Regions from separate parts of the Arthrobacter sp. MDT2-34-1 genome, predicted to be linked through region 2. Evidence: predicted binding sites of a transcription regulator. Region 2 holds the regulator's gene; the other holds the start of a gene.
What was found. The regulator LexA, encoded in region 2, represses DNA repair genes until DNA is damaged. The targets are predictions, from matches to a motif close to TCGAACANNTGTTCGA.
Positions count from the first base shown of each region.

Region 1: the regulator LexA is predicted to act here: its motif matches at 4,688-4,703, upstream of AC5RVV_RS07280 (HNH endonuclease signature motif containing protein).

Region 1 covers NZ_JBNHGO010000001.1:1,564,807-1,572,429, forward strand. The annotation lists gene AC5RVV_RS07270 (transglycosylase domain-containing protein) at 1-1,559, shown strand, start outside; gene AC5RVV_RS07275 (metallophosphoesterase) at 1,562-2,560, shown strand; gene AC5RVV_RS07280 (HNH endonuclease signature motif containing protein) at 2,821-4,674, opposite strand; gene AC5RVV_RS07285 (nicotinamide mononucleotide transporter) at 4,816-5,448, opposite strand; gene AC5RVV_RS07290 (ABC transporter ATP-binding protein) at 5,610-7,406, shown strand; gene AC5RVV_RS07295 (ABC transporter ATP-binding protein) at 7,403-7,623, shown strand, end outside.
Region 2 covers NZ_JBNHGO010000004.1:27,618-35,240, forward strand. The annotation lists gene AC5RVV_RS15980 (SseB family protein) at 1-489, opposite strand, end outside; gene priA (bifunctional 1-(5-phosphoribosyl)-5-((5-phosphoribosylamino)methylideneamino)imidazole-4-carboxamide isomerase/phosphoribosylanthranilate isomerase PriA) at 499-1,239, opposite strand; gene AC5RVV_RS15990 (hypothetical protein) at 1,288-1,449, opposite strand; gene hisH (imidazole glycerol phosphate synthase subunit HisH) at 1,452-2,093, opposite strand; gene hisB (imidazoleglycerol-phosphate dehydratase HisB) at 2,090-2,707, opposite strand; gene AC5RVV_RS16005 (histidinol-phosphate transaminase) at 2,762-3,871, opposite strand; gene AC5RVV_RS16010 (LysM peptidoglycan-binding domain-containing protein) at 3,944-4,297, opposite strand; gene lexA (transcriptional repressor LexA) at 4,594-5,343, shown strand; gene AC5RVV_RS16020 (ATP-dependent DNA helicase) at 5,455-7,494, opposite strand; gene hflX (GTPase HflX) at 7,487-7,623, opposite strand, start outside.

The DNA of each region.
Region 1 (7,623 bases), on a different contig from region 2:
CGGAAGCCACGCTGGAGCGCCGCAATACGGTCCTGGCCGCCATGCGCAACGCGGGCAAGATTACCCAGGCGGAGTACGACGAAGCCGTTGCCAGCGACCTGGGCTTGAATCTCAAGCCGGTACGGTCCGGCTGTGTCGCGGCAAACTTCGCCGACTACTTCTGCAGCTACGTGCAGCACGCCATCATGCAGTCCGACGCGTTCGGTGCGGACTCCACCGAACGGGCGAAGCTTTTGGCCCGTGGCGGCCTCACCATCAAGACGACGCTCGACTCCCGCCTCCAGAAGGAAGGCCAGAAGCAGATCGAGCAGGAAGTCCCGGTGGGCGACGAGTCCGGCGTCGGCTCGTCCATGGTCTCGATTGAACCGGGCACCGGCAACATCCTGATGATGGCCCAGAACACCAACTACAGCCCCGAAGACGGCGCGGCCAATACGGAGCTGAACTACAACGTCGACGCCGATATGGGCGGCGGCAACGGCTGGCAGCCCGGCTCCACGATGAAGCCCTACACCATGGTCGCCTGGCTCGAAGCGGGCAAGGCGCTCAACGCGTCGGTCGACGCGCGCCGGACGGAGTACCCGGCGCAGTACAACTGGAACGCGAGCTGCCTGCCCCCGGACGCGTGGTTCAGTGAGTGGGACTTCCAGAATGCGCTGCCAGGTTTCGAGCGGACCATGACCGCCAGCCAGGGCCTGACGTGGTCGATCAACTCCGCTACCGCAGCCATGGCCGCGCAGCTGGACCTCTGCGACATCCGGGATGCGGCAACGCGCCTCGGCGTCCGGACGGCGACGGACAAGGAACCGATCAGCATTGAGCACCCGTCCTTCATCATCGGCACGACCAACGTGTCCCCGATGACGATGGCGGCTTCGTTCGCGGCGTTCGCCAGCGGCGGCGTGTACTGCAAGCCGATCGCGCTGACCTCCGTGACGGATGCCCAGGGCAACGAGTACGAGGTGCCGAAGAAGTCCTGCGAACGGGCGATCTCGGAGGAAGTAGCTGCTGCCGTCAGCGTCCCGCTGGAGAACCTGGTCAACCTGCAGCTGGGAGGAATCCATCCGATTGGCGTTCCCGCCGCTGTCAAGACCGGCACGACCGACAAGTCTGAGTACACCTGGACGGTGGGTTACACCAAGGGCATCTCCACTGCTTCCTGGGTGGGCAACCCTCATGCCTACAAATCGATCAACAACATCCCCATCAACGGCGTTACGCGCGACTACGTGGACGGTGCGACCATTGCCGGCGGGCAGTGGACCGATTACATGGAGAAGGTCGCCGGCCTGTACAAGACGGGCGAGTTCGGCTCCGCGCCGAGCAGCATGATGTATCCGCCCCGACCGGTCCAGACTCCGGCACCCGCCGAGTCGAACAACAACTCGAATTCCAGCAACAGCAGCGACGACGGGGATTCGGGCGGCGGCTCCGGTGACTCCGGCGGTTCCGGTGACTCCGGCGATTCCGGCGATTCCGGCAACGGAAACGGCGGAGGCAACGGCAACGGCGGGGGTAACGGAAACGGCGGAGGCAACGGCGGAGGAGGCAACGACTAACCGTGGACACTGACTTGTTGCGGGCACGGCTCCGGACCGCAGGCACGCTGGCCCTGGGGGCCACGGCTGCGGGCGGGGCCGCGCTCGTCTACGGCTCCGTTATCGAGCGGAACCTCTTCAAGGTCCGCGAAGAAACGCTGCCCATCCTGCCCGCCGGACGAGGCCCCCTGAAGATCCTGCACCTGTCCGACATCCACATGACTCCCGGGCAGACGCTGAAGCAGAGGTGGCTGCGGCAGCTGGCGTCGCTGGAACCGGACCTGGTGGTCAACACCGGCGATAACCTCAGCCATCACCAGGCCGTGCAGCCCCTGCTGGACTCGCTGGCACCGCTCATGGACGTTCCGGGCGTGTTCGTCCCGGGCTCCAACGATTACTACTCCCCAGTGATGAAGAACCCGTTCTCCTACCTCACCGGCCCCTCCTCTCAGCCCAAGGACTACGCGGAGCGTGAACTGCCGTGGCGCGAGATGCATGCGGCTTTCGGCACCGCGGGCTGGATCGACTTGACCAACCGGCACCAGTCCGTGGTGGTGGACCGGGTTCGGCTGGACTTCACGGGGGTTGACGATCCGCACCTGCAGCGCGACCGTTATTCGGGTTTCCCCAACGGTTCGACATCCGCCGATGAGGCCGCATTCCTGCGGATCGCGGTGGCCCACGCCCCGTACCAGCGGGTGCTGGACCGGTTCACTGCCGACGACGCCGACCTGATGCTGGCCGGGCATACCCATGGTGGCCAGGTCCGCTTACCCGGCTACGGGGCCTTGACCAGCAACTGCGATCTGCCCACGTGGCGCGCCCGGGGGCTGACGTACTGGGAGCACGAGGGGCGTAGCGTCCCGTTGAACGTGTCGGCCGGGTTGGGAACGTCGCGTCTGGCTCCGGTGCGCTTCGCCTGCCGCCCGGAGGCTGTGTTGCTGACACTGACACCGGCTAATCCGGCCGGCGAAGTCCCTGCCGAAGGCCGCCCCACCGGGCCCGGCCCCGGGCTCAGCTGAGCACAGAAGCACGCTTGTCCATCTGGTCTCACACCAGCTCTCGCCTTCTTCTGTGCAACCCGCAATGCATCTTTAGATGTGCCTGCGCGTCCGCCCGCTGAGACTTCCTCAGATGTCACCTGCGCGCCCGCCCGCTAAGACTTCCTCAGATGTCACCTGCGCGCCCGCCCGCTAAGACTTCCCCACCGGTGCCCTGCGCACCCGCCCGCTAAGACTTCCTCAGCTGCGCCCTGCGCGCCCGCCCGCGCCGAATCGCTAGGTCAGGCTTGGAGTGGTTGGGGTGGGATGTGGGTTTGCCAGTAGGAGTTGCGCAGCGGTTTGCGGCGCGGGTCGATGTAGTCCGGCGGGGTGAACCAGGGGATGCCGTGGACGACGTTGATCTCCCAGTTGCCTTGCTCGATCAGGTCGTGGTGGAGCAGGCAGAGGCACACCCCGTTGTTGACGTCGGTGCGGCCGCCGGCCCACCACGGGATGATGTGGTGCGCTTCGGTCCAGAACGCGGGCATGCTGCACCCCGGGAAGGCGCAGCCCTTGTCCCGGGCGACCAGTGCCCGGCGGATGGCGCGGTTGAAGAACCGTTGCGACCGGCCCAAGTCCAGGACCTCGCCCTCGGATCCCAGGACCGCCGGGATGATCTCGGCGTCGCAGGCCATCCGGCGCACCGTGGTGGCCGAGACGGGGCCGGTGAAGACCGCGTTGCCGCCGCCGGAGAGCAGCCCGGCCAGCTGGTCGTATCCGGTGGTGACGATCACTTGGGTGCGGTGCCCGCCCGAGTCCGGAAGCCTGCCGGTGTTCAGCGCGATCCGGCAGGCCCCGACCAGTCCCGCGAGCAGTTTCTGCGCCCGGGTGGCGTCATCCATCGCCTCCACCACGGTCGGATCCACACCGGCGGAACTATCGCTGCTGGCTTCGGCCCCGGAGGACAGTTCGCCCCTCGCGCCGGTTATGTAGCCGCGGTCACCCTCAGCGGCACCGGCTCCGCCCCTGCCTGCCTCCGTGGCACCGGCGCTGGGACCGGTGCCGGGAACATCGTGGTTACCGCCGCTGCTGGCCGTGCCGGCGACCGTGGTTCCGTCACTTTCGGTGCGGGACTCCCCAGAACCGGCCGGACCCGCCTTTGCGGTGTTGGCGTTGCCGGTTGCGTCTGCTTCACCTGTGTCCGTAGGGGTGCTGCCGGTGGCGGCGGTTTCGATGGCGTCGGGGCGGATCCGCGGGTTCGCGGCGCTGTTTATCACGGTGGCGAGGGCTTCGTACTGGGCGTCGGTGGTGTTGATGACGAACTGGTGCAGGCCGCGGCGCCGGCCCCGGTAGAACATGCCCTGCCGGGCCCGCAGTTCCTCTTGGGACGGTTCGGCACCGTCCTGGTCGACCGCCGTTTCCCATGTCCTGGCCACCATCACCAGGGTGTCCGCGTCGGCGTCCGCGGCCTGCCGGACCAGCGACGCTTCCATCGCCTGCAACGCCTCCGGAGTGCCGGCGTGGCGGGCCCGGTCCAGGGAATCAACCACCACGGCAGCGGCCGGGCCGCTGACCTTCCCGCCGGCCATGGCCTCGGCCAAGACCGGCAGTGCCGGAACACCCGGTTCCCCGTCCAGCCGCACCGGCGCTGTGATCGCCTTGCCGACCCGCAGCCGGCGCCGCGCCTCGACAATCCCGATTCCCAACCGGGAGCGCAGATACTCCGCCGTGTTCGCGAACTCCGTCTTGCGGCGGCGCCGCACCCGCTTGGACCCGGACCCCTCCGGGGCCGCTGCGTCCACGCCGCCGGTGCTGATCGCCGCCGCCGGGTCCGCCCACTCCCCCGCCCCCGCGGTGCCCGACGTGGCGGCACCGGGCTCTGCGCCGGCCCCGGCGCTTGCTCCGAGTCCTGACACCGTTGCATGTTCCCCGTTGGCGGCGATGTCCGCCCGCTCCACCGCGTGCGCGCCGACGGCCTGCAGGAACTCCACGAGCTTCGAAACACCCTCGACCGCCGCCACCGTGTTGGCCAGGTCCCGGGTAGACAGGGACCCCGACTCGGCGGGAAAACGGTCGGCAACATCCTGCAGCAGGACACACGCCTGGTCCAGAGATGCTTCCATCTCCCCGGTGCGTTCCAACGGTGCAAGAGCCATACCACAATTTTATTCGTACACAGATTCGATAGCCATCAAAAGGGCCCAGTGTGTAGGAGTAGTGCCCGAGGGCCGCGGTCCAAGCCGAAGCACAATGCTGGGGCGAAGCACGGCGCCAAGCCGAAGGACGGCGCCGCGATGCTACGTCGAAGCGGCCGTCTCCGCGTGCGCCTCGCGCCATTTGGACCAGCCGTACAGACTCAAAATTCCCAGCAGGACGGTGAACACGATGGAGTCCAGTGCAAAGAGGACCTGCGGGTTTGCGTTCGCTGCCAGTCTGGTCAGCCCCATCAGCGAGAGGGCGACGCCGATCCACCAGGCTTCGATGACACCGCGCGCCAGACCGAGGTACAGCAGCGGAGTCAGGAGGCTAACGACCGCCGCTTCAACAATGGCCCATGGGTCCGCCATGTGCATCAGCATCATGGGCAGCACGTCGATGCCGAAGAACAGCAGGACGAGCACGATCAGCCCGGCCGCGGCCAGCCAGTCGGGCCGCTGGACCGGATGGACAAGAACCCCGCCGGTCCTCGACCGTCGGCGCCACCGCCACCATCCGTAGGCGGCCACCGCAGGCAACACCAGGACGGCCAGGCTAAATGCGCCAGCCACGCCCATCAACACCATGGACAGGACCGGTTCCGCCAGCAGCACCAGCCAGCCGGCCGGTTTCCGCAGCACCAAGAGCAGGACGCCGGCCACCCGCAGCAGCGGAAAGAGCATTGACATCCACAGGAACACCCCGAAGCCGTTCGCGACGTCCGTCAGATCCATGCCCGCCCCCGTTGGTGAATGGTTCCGCACAGCCTAGCAAGCATCGGTTTCCCAACGCGTCGGCTCGGGCCGGGCCAACAGTGACCCGCGCCTCAACGCGGTCGCTAGGATAGTTGCTGCAGTACACGAAGCCCTCCGAACCACTGCAACGAATCGACCACATGACTGAGTTATCCCTTTGGCGCTCGATCGCCCGGCTCAAACACTATGTCCGGCCCATCCTCCCCCGGCTGATCCTGGGATTCTTCAGCGCCCTCGGCGCCAGCCTGGTGGCACTGGCCATTCCCCAGGTCTTGCGCGGCCTGGTAGACACCATCCATACCGGCGGCCGCCCCTCGGAAGTTTGGGGCCCCGCCGTCGTCATTGCGGTCCTGGGCGTGGCCGAGGCAGGCCTGGTGTACCTGCGGCGCGTGTTCGCGATCGCGCCCGCCACGGACGTGGAGATGGGCATGCGCACCAGCTTCTACCGGCACGTGCAGCATCTGCCGGCCGCCTTCCATGACCGCTGGGGCTCGGGCCAGCTGCTCTCCCGCTCCATGGCCGACCTGGGCCTGATCCGGCGTTGGCTGGCGTTCGGGTCGCTCATGCTGGTGGTCTCCTTGGTGACTGTGGTCGCGGGGCTGGCGCTGATGTTCGCGCTGAACCAGTTGCTGGGACTGATCTTCCTGGCCGCCGCCGTGCCACTCGTCTGGCAGGGGTTCCGCTTCCGTACCGCGTTCGGCGCTTCCTCTCGGCTGAGCCAGGACCAGGCGGGCGACCTCGCCACCACCGTGGAGGAATCGGTGCACGGGATCCGGGTGCTCAAGGCCTTCGGCCGCGGCAAGTACGCGCTGGAGAACTTCCACGGCCAGGCCGAAGAACTGCGCCAGACCGAACTGGCCAAGGCCCGCACGCTGTCCAAGTTCCTCGCCACCGTCGTGTCACTGCCCGATCTGGTGCTGGGCGCCGCGTTGGTCATCGGCATCATGCAGGTCTCCGGCGCGCACATGACCGTGGGCGACCTGGTCGCCTTCTTTGCCACCGCCGCCGTGGTGGCCGGTCCGGTGGAAGCGATCGGTTCCCTGATGGGCATGACGCTGACGGCAAAGACCGCCCTGGACCGGCACTTCGACGTGATGGATACGAAGAACACCATCATCGACCCGGACGTTCCCGCACCGGCCGGCCCCGTGCGCGGGGAACTGCGCCTGTCCAACGTAGTCTTCCGCTATCCCGACGCCGCCGCGGACGCGGCCCCGGTTCTCGACGGCGTGGACCTGCACGTGCGCGCGGGTGAAACCCTGGCGCTGGTAGGGGTCACCGGCTCGGGCAAGAGCACCCTGCTGCAGCTGATTCCCCGGCTGTACGACGTCACCTCCGGCGCCGTGTTTCTGGACGGTACGGATATCCGTCATCTCCCGCTGGCCGAGCTGCGCGCCCGCGTGTCGGTGGCCTTCGAGGACTCCACGCTGTTCTCCACCTCGGTCCGGGACAACGTGCTGCTCGGTGCCCGCCCGCGCGGGGAAGATCCAGACATCCTCCTCTCGCGGGCGCTCGAAGTGGCGCAGGCCGGGTTCGCCTATGACCTGCCGCAGGGCGTGGACACGCGGATCGGCGAGGAAGGACTGAGCCTGTCCGGCGGGCAGCGGCAGCGGATCGCGCTGGCCAGGGCCATCGCCGCGCAGCCGGCCGTGCTGGTGCTGGACGACCCGCTCTCGGCCCTGGACGTGCGGACCGAAGAAGCGGTAACGCAGCGGCTGCGGGAAGAACTGCGCGGCACCACCACCGTGATCGTGGCCCACCGGCCCTCCACCGTGGCGCTGGCCGACCGGGTGGCGCTGCTGCAGGACGGACGGATTACTGCGGTCGGCAGCCACTCGGAGCTGCTGCGCAGCAGCACACACTACCGGTACGTGATCGCCTCGCTGGCGGCCGAGCCCACCGTCGAAGACGTCCTGGATGCAAAGGAAGCCCGATGAGTTCCATGACCGGAGTCGCCGGCGAAGACAACATCAACCTGGACCAAACCGACCGCAGAGCCGTCAGGCGGCGCTCCCTGCGGCTGCTGGGCGAACTGGTGTCTCCGCACAAGCGGCTGTTCGCGCTCTCCATCGTGCTGGTGGTGGCGAGCAACGCCGCCCGAGCCGCCGGTCCGGTACTGGTGGCCTTCGGCATCAACAATGCGCTGCCGGCCTT
Region 2 (7,623 bases):
GCCCGGATCCATAACCATCAGTTCGGCGTCTTCGGACACGGCCGCCAAGGCCGCCCGCGGCGCCTCCACGGCGACCGGCCGGGCCTGGGGATGCCAGGCTTCCAGGGCGGCCGTGTTACTGAACACCGGCAGCGCCCGGCGCCCATCCGGCGCCTGCAACGTCACCACGGCCATGTCGGCCTGTTTATCCGCTGTCAGGCCGTGGCTGCCCTCGGCCTCTTCTCCCAGCGTCGCCACGATGGGCACGAAAACGCGGGCGTTCGCCAGGGCAGCCACTACTTCCGCTTCGCCGCCGGTTCCGGCGGCAAGCCATTGCAGCGCCGCCTCGTAGCCGGGATCCGCGCTGCCGTCATCGTGGTCGAACTGGTGGAGCGGGTTTCCTTCACCGCTCAGGTCCCGTCCGGCCCAGCTTTGGCCGGCCGAGTCCCCCGCCCCGCCGGCTCCCGCCAGCGCGGCGGCGATATGGGCGGGCAGTTGCTTCTTGCCCATGCTGGTCCCTCAGCGCCGTCCCGCAACATCGAGGGCTTCGGGCAGCGTGAACTTGCCCGCGTACAGTGCCTTGCCCACAATCGCTCCCTCGACTCCGGCCGGAACCAGGTCGCGCAGCGTCCGCAGGTCATCCAGGCTGGAGATTCCGCCCGAGGCAACCACCGGCTTGTCGGTCCGCTCGCACATCTGCCGGAGCAGATCCACGTTGGGTCCGCGCAGCGTCCCGTCCTTGGTCACATCGGTGACCACGTACCTCGAGCAGCCGGCGTCTTCGAGGCGGGCCAGCACCTCCCAGAGGTCGCCGCCATCCTGCGTCCAGCCGCGGGCCGCGAGCGTGGTGCCGCGGACATCGAGGCCGACGGCGATGGCGTCACCGTGCCGGGCAATGGCGCGTGCTGTCCATTCCGGGTTTTCCAGCGCGGCGGTGCCCAGGTTGACACGCGCGGCCCCGAATTCAAGCGCGCGCTCCAATGACGCGTCGTCGCGGATGCCGCCGGACAGCTCCACCTTGATTTTCAGCTCGTCGGCGACGCGGCGCAGCACTTCCGTATTGTTGCCCCGGCCGAACGCCGCATCGAGGTCCACCAAGTGCACCCATTCCGCCCCGTCGTTCTGCCACGCCAGCGCAGCCTCCAGCGGATCCCCGTAGCCGGTCTCGCTGCCGGCTTCGCCTTGGACCAGCCGGACGGCCTGGCCGTCGGCAACGTCGACCGCGGGCAAAAGTTCAAGGATGGAGGTTTGGTTCGTCATGGTTCTTCCGCTTTCTGCGCGCCGTCAGCGGGCGCGGGATGGGTGTGGTTACTCGGCCGGTCCGAGGGTGAGCAAGTAGGCAGCCAGCAGCGACAGGCCGGCCAGGATCCAGAAGACGATCACCAACCACTTGGGCAGCCGCTGCTGCCGGAACGAGATGGCGCCGCCGGCCAGCAGCCCGGCCAGGCCCATCAGGAGGATGCTGCCCATGGCTACCTCAGCGTCTTCAACCAGTTGCGCAGCAGCTCCGCGCCGGCGTCTCCGGACTTTTCCGGATGGAACTGGGTAGCACTCAGCGGACCGTTTTCAACGGCCGCTATGAACGGGGCGCCGTGCGTGGACCAGGTCACCAGCGGCGGCGTCATCGCGGGTTGGGTGACGTCGAAGTTCCAGTGCTGCACACCGTAGGAGTGCACAAAGTAGAAGCGCTCGTCTTCGATCCCGGCAAACAGCCGGCTGCCCTCTGCGGCGTCCACGGTGTTCCACCCCATGTGGGGCACGACCTCCGCCGGCAGCGCTTCCACGGTTCCCGGCCATTCCCCGACGCCCTGCGTGCGGACGCCATGTTCCACGCCTTCTTCGAACATGACCTGCAGGCCAACGCAGATTCCCAGCACGGGCCGGCCGCCGGCCACCCGGCGCCCGATCCAGCGAAGCGCGTCCACGGACTTGAGCCCCTGCATGACCGTGGCGAAGGCGCCGACGCCGGGAACCAGCAGGCCGTCTGCGTCGAGGACGTCGTCGGAGGCATGGCTCAGCGTGACGTCGGCACCCACGTGCTCCAGCGCGCGGACTGCCGAGCGGACGTTCCCGGAACCGTAGTCCAGTACGGTGACCTTGGGCGCAGCCGTCACAGGGCTCCCTTCGTCGAGGGAATGCCCTCGACACGTGGATCGGCTTCGACGGCGGCGCGGAGTGCCCGGGCGAAGGCCTTGAACTGGGCCTCGACGATGTGGTGGGGGTCCCTGCCGCCCAGCACGCGCATGTGCAGGCAGATCTGGGCGTGCAGTGTGATCGATTCGAACACGTGGCGGGTCAGCGATCCGGTGAAATGTCCGCCGATCAAGTGGTACTCCTGGCCTGCCGGTTCTCCCGTGTGCACCAGGTAGGGCCGGCCGGAGATGTCCACGACGGCGTGGGCCAGCGCCTCGTCCAGGGGCACCGTGGCTTCGCCGAAACGGCGGATCCCGGCTTTATTGCCCAGCGCTTCCTTCAGCGCGTCGCCGATGGTGATGGCGACATCTTCGACGGTGTGGTGCGCGTCGATGTGCGTGTCCCCGCTGGCCTTCACCGTCAGGTCGACGAGCGAGTGCTTCGCCAGGGCGGTGAGCATGTGGTCGTAGAACGGCACGGTGGTGCTGATCTCGGAACGGCCGGTGCCGTCGAGGTCCAGTTCAACCAGCACGGACGACTCGCTGGTAATGCGTTCGAGGCGTGCGGTACGTCCAGTGGTGGTTTCCACGGTCATGGGAGTCCTTTGACGAATTGGTCGACCGGCGCGAGCCGGTTCGCTCTTACTAGTTTAGGAGACGGGGCTCGCCACGAGGGCCTTGATGCCGTCGAGGAAGGCTGTGGTCTCGGCCTCAGTGCCGGCGGTTACCCGCAGATGGCCCGGGATCCCGACGTCGCGGATCAGCACGCCGGCTTCCAGCAGTCCCTGCCACACCGAGCGGGGGTCCTCCAACCCGCCGAAAAACACGAAGTTTGAGTCGGACGGCGCCGGGTCGAGTCCCAGCTCGGCCAGCCCGTCGACAATGCGGTCCCGCTGCGCCTTGATGTCTTCGACGTTGGCCAGCAGCGCATCGGCATGGTCCAACGCGGCCAGGGCCGTTGCCTGCGTGACGGCGGACAGGTGGTAGGGCAGGCGGACCAGGCGCAGCGCATCGGTAATCTGCGGTGCGGCGGCGAGGTACCCGACCCTGGCGCCTGCCAGCGCGAAGGCCTTGCTCATGGTGCGGGAAACGATGAGCCGCTCCCGCCCCGGCAACAGCGTCAGCGCGCTCGGCGTTCCGGCGTGGGCGAACTCGGCGTAGGCCTCGTCCACGATCACGATGGCCTTGGAGGCCTCCCCCGCTTCATACGCCGCCTCCACGACCTCAAGACCCAGGGCGGTGCCCGTCGGGTTGTTCGGCGAGCAAAGAACGACCACGTTTGCCCCGGAGTCGGCCACAGCGGCGGCGGCAGCGTCCGGGGACAGCGTGAAGTCTGCCCCCCGCGGGACGGCCAGATAATCCGTGTCCGTCCCGCTGGCCAGCAGCGGGTACATGGAATAGGTGGGCGGGAAGCTCAGCAGGGTGCGGCCGGGGCCGCCGAAGGCCTGGAGGATTTGCTGCAGGACCTCGTTCGATCCGTTGGCGGCCCAGATGTTCTCTGCGGTGAGGCCGTGCCCCAAGTAGCCGGCCAGCGCCGTCCTCAGCTTCGTGAACTCGCGATCCGGATACCGGTTCAGACCCGCGGCAGCCTCGCTGACGGCCGAGACGATGGCCTGACGGACAGCATCGGGCAGGCCATGGGTGTTTTCGTTGACGTTCAGGAGGACGGGAACCTCCAGCTGGGGCGCGCCATACGGCTCCAGGCCCCGGAGATTTTCCCGCAACGGCAGGCGGTTCAGGCGTTCTAGCTGCTCACTCACCGGTCCAGTTTAAGCTTCGGCCCGCCCGGGGCAGGAATCGGGCGGGCCGAAGCAGCTCATATTACGGCTGCCTCAGCGCGCCGACGGGACCAGCAGCTGCTGTCCGGCATGGACGACGTCCCCCTGGAGACCGTTCAGTTGCGCGATCTCGAAAATGACATCGTGGGGGTTGCGGTCCGGGGCGGACTGCACTGCGATGTCCCACAGTGTCTGGCCGCTGACGACCGTGACGGTCGCCGCCGGTCCAGGTCCCAGCCCCCCGGCGGCGGCCATTGCCGGAGCCGTGAAGAAACCGATCAGGGTCAGGGCTGCGGCCGCGGCGAGCATCAGCGGCAGGCCGATCAGCAACAAACGGCCGCGGCGGGTCAGCCGCAGGCCTGTGCTGGTACGAAGGCCGGCGGGCTGCGGTGCGAGCTGGGCGGACATGGTGCCACCTTTCCGATATTCGATCTATTTCGGCTGGTTTCGATCGTCTTGCAACGATATTCGAACGTATCTTCGAATGCGTCTCTTACAGTTTTAGCACTGGTGATCGAACATTGTCGAGACTCAGTCGAACAAATGTTTGAAATTCGCTACCGCCTCGCCTAGCGTTGTAAGCGTCGGGCGGCAGTAAGAGCAGTGCATCAGCCGCCACCGACAAAACAGTTGAGACAACAGTCCATGTGCGGTTCCGCTACGGCGCCGGCGCAGGGACCACTACGGGGAGACCGGGGCCGGACATGTCGGAAGAGACCACCACCACTGCCGGAGCGAAGCGACGCGGCCGGCCCGTCAAAGTGGGGCGCAGCCTGACGCCGCGGCAGAAGAAGATTCTGGAAACCATCCAGCGCTCCGTCATGTCCCACGGATACCCTCCGTCCATGCGCGAGATCGGTGACACGGTCGGTCTGGCAAGCCTGTCCAGCGTCACGCACCAGTTGGCCCAACTGGAGAAGATGGGCTACATCAGGCGGGACCCCAAGCGTCCCCGTGCCATGGAAATCCTGACCCCGCTGACACTCGAGCACGGGGGTGTGGAAATCGTCGGAGTCGATGAACCGCAACAGCTGCGCAGCTCCAGCGGCGTCGCCGTATCCGAGCTGACCACGTCATCCGACACGGCGATGGTGCCGCTGGTGGGAAGGATCGCAGCGGGCGGGCCGATCCTGGCGGACCAGGCGGTCGAGGACGTCATGCCCCTGCCGCGGCAACTGGTGGGACACGGCGAGTTGTTCATGCTCAGGGTCTCGGGCGATTCCATGATCGATGCGGCCATCTGTGACGGCGACTGGGTCGTGGTCCGCCAGCAGCACACGGCCGAGAACGGCGACATCGTGGCGGCGCTGCTCGACGACGAAGCAACGGTCAAGACCTTCCGGCAGCGCGACGGCCATACCTGGCTGTTGCCGCAGAATACCCAGTACGAACCGATTCTGGGCGACCACGCAACCATCATGGGCAAGGTTGTCTCGGTGATGCGGGCCCTCTGACGCGCCCGGTCTCCCCGGTCCGCGCTGCAGCCACCCCGGGATCCCCTGCCCGCACGGGCGGTCCCCGGGCAGGGCCCCGCTCGCTCCGGAACGGGCGTGCCCCCAGCCCGTTCAGGCTGAGGCCGTAGCCAGCCTTTCCAAGACCTGGCGGGCCGTGGCGCCGTCCTTGGTACTCCAGAAGGGCGGCAGGGCGCTGCGGAGGAAACTCCCGTAGCGCGCCGTCGCCAGCCGGGAGTCCAACACGGCCACCACTCCACGGTCGTTTGACGCGCGGATCAGCCTGCCGGCTCCCTGGGCCAGCCGCACGGCCGCATGGGTCGCCGAGACCGTCATGAAACCGTTTCCCCCGGACTGCGCCACGGACCGGGTTCGGGCAGTCGTGAGCGGGTCATCCGGCCGGGGGAACGGAATCCGGTCGATGACCACGAGCCGGCACGCGGAACCGGGAACGTCGACGCCCTGCCAGAGCGTCATGGTGCCGAACAGGCAGGTGTCGGGCTCTTCGGCGAATTGGCGGACCAGCGCGCCCATCGACGATTCGCCCTGGCACAGGATGGTCAGGTCGGTGCGCCCGCGCATCTCGGCCGCGGCTTCTTCTGCCGCACGCCGCGAGGAGAACAGGCCCAGGGCGCCGCCGCGCGAGGCCAGCAGCAGCTCCTCGAGTTCATCGAGCTGTTCCGGGCTGGTGCCCCGGCCCGGCTTCGGCAGATGCGACGCCACGTAGAGCACGCCCTGCCTGGGGTAATCGAAGGGGCTGCCCACGTCCACGCTGGAATAGGCGGGCGCGCCGGCTCCGAGCAGTCCGAGCGACCCGGCGACGGCATCGAAGGTCCCCCCGACCGACAACGTCGCCGATGTCAGCACAACGGTATGGTCGTCGAACAAGCCCTCACGCAGCCGGGACGCCACCGAGAGCGGCGCTATGTTCAACGTTGCCGGCTGGTCGTCATTGGCGGCGTAGTCGCCGGCCTCGCCATAGGTGCTGGGACGGGTCGCCCAGATGACCTCCCGGGAGTCCGGAGCGGACAGCAGCCGTTCGGCCAGTTCCAGCACGGCCGCGAGCCGTGAGCGCGCCATCTGCCGTCCGCCGTCCGCTGCCCCCGCACCCTCGGGCTTCGAGTCGGAGAGCGCCGCGCGGGCCGCTTCCCGTACCTGCGCAAGAACCAGCTCATGCTCCTCGCGGAGGCCGGCCGCCAGCAGGCCGGTGGGCACCGACTGCAGGACGTCCTCCAGCGCATCGGCGGCGGAGTTCAAAGGCTCCACGCTGATCCCCGTGTGTTTGCGTGCCGTCGAGGCGGCGGTACGCACCATGGCGGCGGAGAGTTGCCCCGCGACGGCGCTGGTGACGCGGTCCTGCAGCTCATGGGCCTCGTCGATGACCACCACGTCATAGTCCGGGAGTACCGCGACGCCCTCGAAGGCGTTGATGGCCAGCATGGCATGGTTCGTGATCACGATGTCTGCCTCCGCCGCGCGGCCCCGTGCCAGTTCGCTGAAGCACTCGGCGGCCAGGGGACACTTCTGGGCGCCCAGGCACTCCATGGAGCCGACGGAGACCTGCCGCCAGGCCCGATCGCTGACACCGGGCACCAGTTCATCCCGATCCCCGGTTTCGGTCTCGTGCGCCCACTCGCGCAGGCGCACGACTTCCTTGCCCAGCGCGCCCGAGGCGCCGGAAGCCGACGCTGCGCCGGCCGGAGAAGGATGCGGCACCGCGTCCTCGCCGAGGCTGAACAGTGCCGCCGGCGCGTCCTCGTCCGGAAAGCCGCCCGCGAGCTTGTGCAGGCAGAGGTAATTGTTCCTGCCCTTGAGCAAAGCGACGTCCAGCGGCCTGGGCAGCTCGTCGGCGACGGCCTCCAACAGCCGGGGCAGATCCCGCTTGACGATCTGCGATTGCAGCGCCAATGTTGCGGTGGAGACGATCGCCGGCTTCTCCCCCTCCAGCGCCTGGACCATGAGCGGCACCAAGTAGGCCAGCGACTTGCCGGTGCCTGTGCCCGCCTGCACCAGCAGGTGTTGCCGGCGCTCGAAGGCCTCGGCTACTTTCGCCGCCATCTCGTGCTGCCCGGCACGGTGCTGCCCGCCCATCTCCTGTACGGCGACGTCAAGCAGCCGCAGCGCCTCACCGGCGGGAACCTGGACGTCAGTCATGCCGCAGGAACTGTTCCAGCTCCGATGCCAGGCCCTCGCGCACCATCACGTCGAGCCGCGTGCCGTCCCCGCCATGCTCCATGGAGAGGATCTCGGCGTCTTCGTTGTGCAGGCGGCTAATCACTTCGC